DNA from 2 places in the Streptomyces drozdowiczii genome. Region 1 is predicted to be linked to the other one. Evidence: riboswitches for the same ligand, from Rfam matches in the RefSeq annotation. Region 1 holds a riboswitch; the other holds the start of a gene.
What was found. Region 1 has a riboswitch for thiamine pyrophosphate ahead of thiO (glycine oxidase ThiO). Riboswitches for the same ligand answer to the same signal wherever they lie in the genome.
Positions count from the first base shown of each region.

Region 1 (3,394 bases):
GCTTCCGCGCCAGGACCGGGTCGTCGTTGGTGTACGGCAGCACCGTGAAGCCGTCGTCCACCAGGATCTCGGCGGCGTCCAGCAGCTCGACCGGGTCGGGCAGCAGCGTCCGCTCGTCCGCCACCACCTCCAGCTTCACCCAGTCCGTGCCCAGCGCCTCCCGGGCCAGCCGGGCGGTGAGCACGGCCTCCCCGGCGGTGTAGCAGCCGGCGGTGTTCGGCAGCACCCGGATGGACAGCTTCCGCAGCACGGAGAGCACCGAACCCTGCACGGTCGGGTCGAGGCGGCGCATCGCGACCGTGGTCAGCTCGGTGCCGGACGCGATCAGCGACCGCTCCAGCACGTCCAGGCTGGGCGCCCCGCCGGTGCCCATGATCAGCCGCGAGGTGAAGTCGGTGCCGCCGAGGGTGAACAGGTCGTCGGACATCGTCAGCCTCCCTGGACCGCGGTCAGGACCTCGACCCGGTCGCCGTCGGCGAGCGCGGCGGCGGGCCACTGGCCGCGCGGCACCACGGTCTCGTTGAGTGCGGCGGCCACCCCCGCCGTCGCGTCGGTCAGCGTCGCGACGAGGGCGTCCAGGGTGGTGCCCGGCGCGACGGTGGCCGGGGCGCCGTTCACGGACACGGTGAGCGGGGTGGGGTCGGTCATGCGGGCTGCTCCTGGGGTGCGGGGACCGGGGCGAACCGGCCGGGGGAGAAGGGGCGGGCCGCCTCGGGCAGCTCGCCGTCGGCCAGCAGCGACGCCATGGCGTCCCCGGTGACGGGGGTGAGCAGCACACCGTTGCGGCCGTGGCCGGTGGCGAGGTGGAGGCCGGGCAGCGCGGTGCGGCCGAGCAGCGGGGCGTTGTCGGGGGAGGCGGGGCGCAGCCCGGCGCGGGTCTCGGTGAGCGGCAGCTCGGTGATGCCGGGCACCAGCTCGTGGGCGTCGCGCAGCAGCTCGTAGACCCCGCCCGCCGTGACGGTGGTGTCCCAGCCCATCTCCTCGGTGGTGGCGCCGATGACCAGCTCACCGTTCTCGCGCGGTACGAGATAGACGTGGCTGCCCCGGACCACCGCGCGCACGGTGCGCGAGAGGAAGGGGGCGTACGCCGGGGGCACGGTGAGGCGCAGCACCTGGCCCTTGACCGGGCGCACCGGCGGCAGGACGTGGGCGGGGACCCCGGCGAGCCGGCCGCTGAGACTGCCCGCGGCGAGTACCACCTGGTCGGCGGCCACCTCCGTACCGTCGTCGAGCACGGCACCCACGGCCCGGTCCGCGACCACGGAGAGGCGGTCGGCCCGGCGGCGGTGGAAGACCACTCCGGCCCGTTCGCAGGCGGTGAGCAGCGCGGCGGCGAGGCGGCGCGGGTCGACCTGGTGGTCGCCGTCCACCCGCAGGCCGCCGCGCACGCCCGGGGCGAGCATCGGTTCCAGGCGGCGGCACTCGCGCCCGGTCAGCCACTCCGACTCCAGGCCCGAGCGGCGTTGCAGCTCGTGGAGCTCGCGCAGATGGGCGCGGTCGTCGGCGTCGAGCGCGACGGCCAGGGTGCCGCAGGCGCGGAAGCCGATGTCCTGCCCGCTCGCCTCCTCCAGCTCGGCCGTGAACGCCGGATAGCGCCGGGCGGAGGCGAGGTTGAGCCCGAGCAGCGTCTCCTCGCCGTAGTGCAGCTCGGTGACGGCGGCCAGCATCCCGGCCGCGACCCGGGCCGCTCCGCCGCCCGGCTCGGGGTCGGCGAGCGCGACGGCCAGGCCGCGCCGCGCGGCCCGCCAGGCGGTCACCAGACCGATGATGCCGCCCCCGATGACGAGGACGTCGGACCCTTCGGTGGGATGGGTGCGCATGGGTGTCCAGCCCCTCCCTTCGCCGGCATGACCCGGATCAGGTTCGTACGGTCGGAGGCCGCCCAGCCTCCCTCTCAGCCCGGTGCGCCCGGGCTCCCGCGTGTCTTACGGTGGCCACCCTAAACCCCGTCCGGCGGACCGGGTAGGGAGGGCCGGGGGAGGGGGCGCCCTTTCCTGATGGCTCGTCAGCTACGTAAGGTGGACAGGTGAGCGAGCAGCAGCGGGCAGAGCGGACGGAACGCCGGGTCGTCGTCGCGGGCGCGGGCATGGCGGGTGTGCAGACCGCCGTTGCCCTGCGGGAACAGGGCTTCACCGGCCCCGTCACGCTGATCGGCGCCGAACCCCACCAGCCCTACGACCGGCCCCCGCTGTCCAAGGCGGTGCTGCTGGGCAAGGCCGAGGAGTCCGCCTTCGACATCGACTTCGAGGGGCTGGACATCACCCTGCGCCTGGGCTGCGAGGTCACCGGCGTCCGCGCCGGCGCCCACGAACTCGACACCTCCGACGGCCCGGTCCGCTACGACGTCCTGGTCCTCGCCACCGGCGCCGAACCCGTCGCCCTGCCCGGCTCCGAAGGCGTTCCCGGCGTCCACCTGCTGCGCACCCTCGACGACGCGGCCCGGCTGCGCCCCGTCCTGGAGGCCGGGCACCCCGTCGTGGTCGTCGGCGCCGGCTGGATCGGCGCCGAGTTCGCCACCGCCGCCCGCGCCGCCGACTGCGAGGTCACCGTCGTGGAGGCCGCCGACCGCCCGCTGGCCGGCGCCCTGCCCGCCGAGGTCGCCGCCCCGATGGCCGCCTGGTACGAGGAGAGCGGCGCCCGGCTCCTCACCGGCACCCGGGTCGCCCGCGTCGAACCCGGCACGGTGGTCCTCGCCGACGGGCGCACCCTGCCGGCGGGCGCGGTCGTCGTCGGCATCGGCGCCCACCCCGCCACCGGCTGGCTCGCCGGCTCCGGCATCGCGCTCGGGCCCGAGGGCTCGGTGACCGCCGACGCGGCGCTGCGCACCTCGCTGCCCGATGTGTACGCGGTCGGCGACTGCGCCTCCTTCCCCTCGGCCCGCTACCGCACCCGCCTGGTCGTGCACCACTGGGACAACGCGCTCCAGGGGCCCAGGACCGCCGCCGCCCACATCGCGGCGGAGGGCGCCGACATCCCGCCGTACGACCCCGTGCCCTACTTCTGGTCCGAGCAGTTCGGCCGGTTCGTGCAGTACGCCGGACACCACGCGGACGCCGACACCCTGCTGTGGCGCGGCGACCCGGCCGATCCCGGCTGGTCGGTGTGCTGGCTGCGCGCAGGCGTCCTGGTCGCGGTGCTCGCGGTGAGCCGCCCGCGCGACCTGGCCCAGGGGCGCCGGCTCATCGAGGCGGGGAGCCGGCTCGACGCGGACCGGGCCGGGGACCCCGCCGTGCCGCTGAAGTCGGCGGTCCTGCCGTAGAGGGTGTCGCGGAAGGCCCGGGCCCTGAAGGGCGGAGTCCGGGTTTCGGCTGTCAGTCCGGGATGGCAGGCTTGTCCCGTGACCGAGATTGACGCAAAGATCGATGCTCTCGTCCCTGCCTGGCTCCACCTGCCC
Region 1 is NZ_CP098740.1:5,190,698-5,194,091, forward strand. Features, by position in the region: gene NEH16_RS23580 (thiazole synthase) at 1-427, opposite strand, end outside; gene thiS (sulfur carrier protein ThiS) at 430-648, opposite strand; gene thiO (glycine oxidase ThiO) at 645-1,820, opposite strand; TPP riboswitch at 1,818-1,930, opposite strand; gene NEH16_RS23595 (NAD(P)/FAD-dependent oxidoreductase) at 2,027-3,259, shown strand; gene NEH16_RS23600 (Rv2175c family DNA-binding protein) at 3,338-3,394, shown strand, end outside.

Region 2 (3,394 bases), 4.5 Mb from region 1:
GCGGGCCCGGCGCATCCGCAGCGGGGCGTACACCGCGAGCGCCACCAGGAACGCCACCCCGTACGCCAGATCCGCCCCGTGCAGCGCCTCGGCCACCGGGCCCACGTACAGGCCGGTGCTCATGAACGGGACCGCCGCCGCGAAGGCCACGGCGAACGCGGCGAGCGCCGGCCACCACGGGCGCGGCCGGGCGTGCTCGGCCGCGAGGTCGACGGGGGCGCCGCGCCGGGCCCTGGCGCGGACCAGCCAGTCCACGGACACGATCGCCACGAAGCCGGGGATCCAGTAGCCGACGAGCAGCAGCACGTTCTGGAAGCGGGCGGTCGTGTCCGCCGCGTGCATCCAGAGCACCAGCGGGAACCCGAGGGCGGCGGCGAGGGCCGCGGCCACCGGACGCGGCAGGCGCACCCCCATGGTCTGCAACGCGAGCGAACCGCTGTAGTCGTTCATCGCGTTGCTGCACAGCGCGGCCAGCGCCACCGCGAGCAGCCCGAACGCCCCGAGCGCGCCCCCGCCGAGCAGGGAGTCGATGCCGCGCGCGGTCTGGTCCGTGAAGACCGAGGCGCCCCACAGCCCGATCGTCTGGACCGCCACGAACGAGGCGCTGATCCCGCCCAGCGTGCACCAGAACATGCGCGTCCGGGACGTCTCGCGCGGCAGATAGCGGCTGAAGTCGCTCACGTACGGCGCCCAGGACAGCGCCAGGCTCAGGGCGATGGTGCAGGTCAGGACGAACGCCCCGGCCCGGTCGGCGCCGTGCACGGTCGAGGTGGTCACCGGGTCCACCCCGCGCAGGAGCTTGGTGGCGAGCACGGCGAAGGCGGCCGCCAGGGCGAACGTCATCACGGTCTGGAGCCGGTGGATCACCTCGTAACCCAGCACCCCGAGCGCACCCTGCGCGGCCATCATGACCAGCACCCCCAGCCAGAACGGCCAGCCGCACAGCTGCGCCAGCGCGTCCCCGCCGAAGAGGCCGATCAGGGCGTCCCAGGCGATGGACGACAGCCATTGCAGGGCGCCCGGCAGCACCACACCCGGTCCGAACGCCAGTCGGGACAGCGGAAGTTGACCGGAGCCGGTACGGCTGCCCCAGGTGCCCAGATACGCGGTCGGCGCGGCGCCCACGAGGGTGCCGAGCACGACCGCTGCGAGGGCGGTCCCGAAGTCCAGGCCGAGCGCGATGCCGACGGTGCCGGTGAAGACGCCGGTCATGGTCAGGTTGGGTGCGAACCAGACGGTGAACAGCCGGCCCGCCCGGCCGTAACGGCGGTCCTCGGGGACCGGGGCTATCCCGTTCGCCTCGATGCGCAGATCGCCGGGGGCGGTGGGCATGCGCCCGCCGAAAGCGGCGCGCTCGTCCTGGGCATACGGCAACGACATGAAGACATCCCTCCGCCAGTGCTAACTGGTTCAGGTTCGACGGGTGTGATCTCAGCCCCGTGCGGGGCACCCCGTGTCCGGTGTGGCGGCCAGAATAGCGCCGACCCGTCCGATGTCGTCGCGGGGGTCAGCTGAAGAGCTTCGCCACGAACGCGTGGAGGTTGTCGACGGTGCGGGCGATCTGCTCCTCCGTGGTCAGGCTCTCCTTGAACCGGGCCCCGGAGTCCACCTTCTTCTTGCCGCGCACATACAGCGAGCAGGCCAGATCGGTGCACATGTACAGGCCGACCGAATTGCCGTCGCGCCCGGCGGGCCCGGTCTTGCGGGCGGTCATCAGGGAGACCCCGCTGCCCGGGTGCGTGGTCAGGCAGAGCGAGCACATGCTCCGGTGCAGGAAGCCGCGCTGCTGGGACGGGAAGCGCAGCGAGATCCCGGCGGGCTCGCCCTCGTGCTCGGTGACGATGTAGCTGCGTCCCGGCGCGGACAGGTCGCGCCAGCCGAGGAAGTCGAGGTCGTCCCACGGCAGCTCCTCGAAATCGCGGGGGAGCGGCAGGCGCTTGGCTTCCCCCTTGGAGCAATTCACGAACGATGAGCGGATGTCCTGCTCGGTCAGGGCCTTCATGACCACGAAGCTAACTCTGCCTATGGCCCCTAGGCAAACGATTAATTCGGTTAGGGGCTCACCTGGGGCTCTTCGGGCGCGAGGGCGAGCCGGTGCACGGGCGGATGCGGGATGGCGAGGTCCGGGCGCCAGGTGGCGAGGATCTGCGCCGACGGGTCGAAGAGCGGCGAGGGGAGCGCGTCGAGCGGGGTCCACTCCCAGGTGCTGATCAGATGCGGCTCGGTCACCCGTGCCGTGCCGCTGTCCACGCGCACCAGCGCGGCCATCGTCACGCGGTTGATCCCGCCGAGGGCGTCGTGCAGCATCGCGAAGACGGTGACCTCGTCCTCGGGGACCGCCAGCCCGGTCTCCTCGCGCAGCTCCCGCACGGCCGCCGCCGCGACGGACTCCGGCACCGGGTCGACCTTGCCGCCGGGCAGCTCCCAGGTGCCGCTGTGGTGCCGGCCCAGCAGGATCCGGCCCTGCGCGTCCTGCACGATCACCCCGACCCCCAACGCGGCCTGGGCCTTGGGCAGTCGGGTGTTACGGGAGGGGGCGGCGGAACTCTCGGTGGCCATGCTGCTCCTCGGCGGGGCGATCGGGTCCGGGCGTCGAGCCTACGGGGATGCCGCGTCCGCCCCCCGCCCTCATGGGGATGCCGCGTCCGCCCCCGCCCTCATACCGCCAGCCGCAGCGAGGTCTCCGAGACCCCGAGCCGTACGCTCTGCCCCCACGTCAGCTCCAGCGCGTCCGTCTCCATCCCGTCGCCGAACACCACCACCCGGTCCGACTCCACGGTCAGCCGCAGCCCCTGCCCGGGCCCCAGCTCGCCCGAGACGAACGACGTGCCGGTCGACGGCGAGGGCCACGCCTCCCGGACGAACCAGAGCAGCCGGGGATCGGCGGGCCCGGGCAGCGGGAGGGTGCTGCGGCGCTCCTGCCAGAGCGAGCGCAGCCAGCCGGTCGCCCCGGTGCCGGTGCCGACCAGGACGCCGGAGGACGCCTGCGGCTCGGCGGGGGAGTCCGCCGTGTCGGGCCCGAGCCGGTAGCGGGCCGTCTGGTGGCCGGGCGGGCCGAGGTAGACCTCGTTCAGGGCGAGCAGCCGCTGCGTGTCGTCGGCCACCGCCTCCACCATCGTCAGCGCGTCGGCCCGCCCGGCCGGCGCCACGGCCGCCCGCATCAGCGCCCCCGCGTCGGCCGGGCGGTGGCGCACCAGGACGCCGGGGTTGCGGCCCGGGTCGGTGTCGATGCCGATGACCGGCTGGCCGGAGAGGTACTTCGCGGCGTTGGCGACCAGGCCGTCCTGCCCGACGACCACCACCACGTCCTCGGGCGCGAACAGGAACCGGTCCAGGTCGGCCCGCTCCACCCGGCAGTGCCGCCAGGTGAGCGGAACGGCCGCCGCCACATCCG
Region 2 is NZ_CP098740.1:651,454-654,847, reverse strand. Features, by position in the region: gene NEH16_RS02975 (purine-cytosine permease family protein) at 1-1,380, opposite strand, end outside; TPP riboswitch at 1,371-1,464, opposite strand; gene NEH16_RS02970 (FBP domain-containing protein) at 1,508-2,002, opposite strand; gene NEH16_RS02965 (nucleotide triphosphate diphosphatase NUDT15) at 2,053-2,559, opposite strand; gene NEH16_RS02960 (hypothetical protein) at 2,658-3,394, opposite strand, start outside.
Region 2: another riboswitch for thiamine pyrophosphate. It lies ahead of NEH16_RS02975 (purine-cytosine permease family protein); the one in region 1 lies ahead of thiO (glycine oxidase ThiO).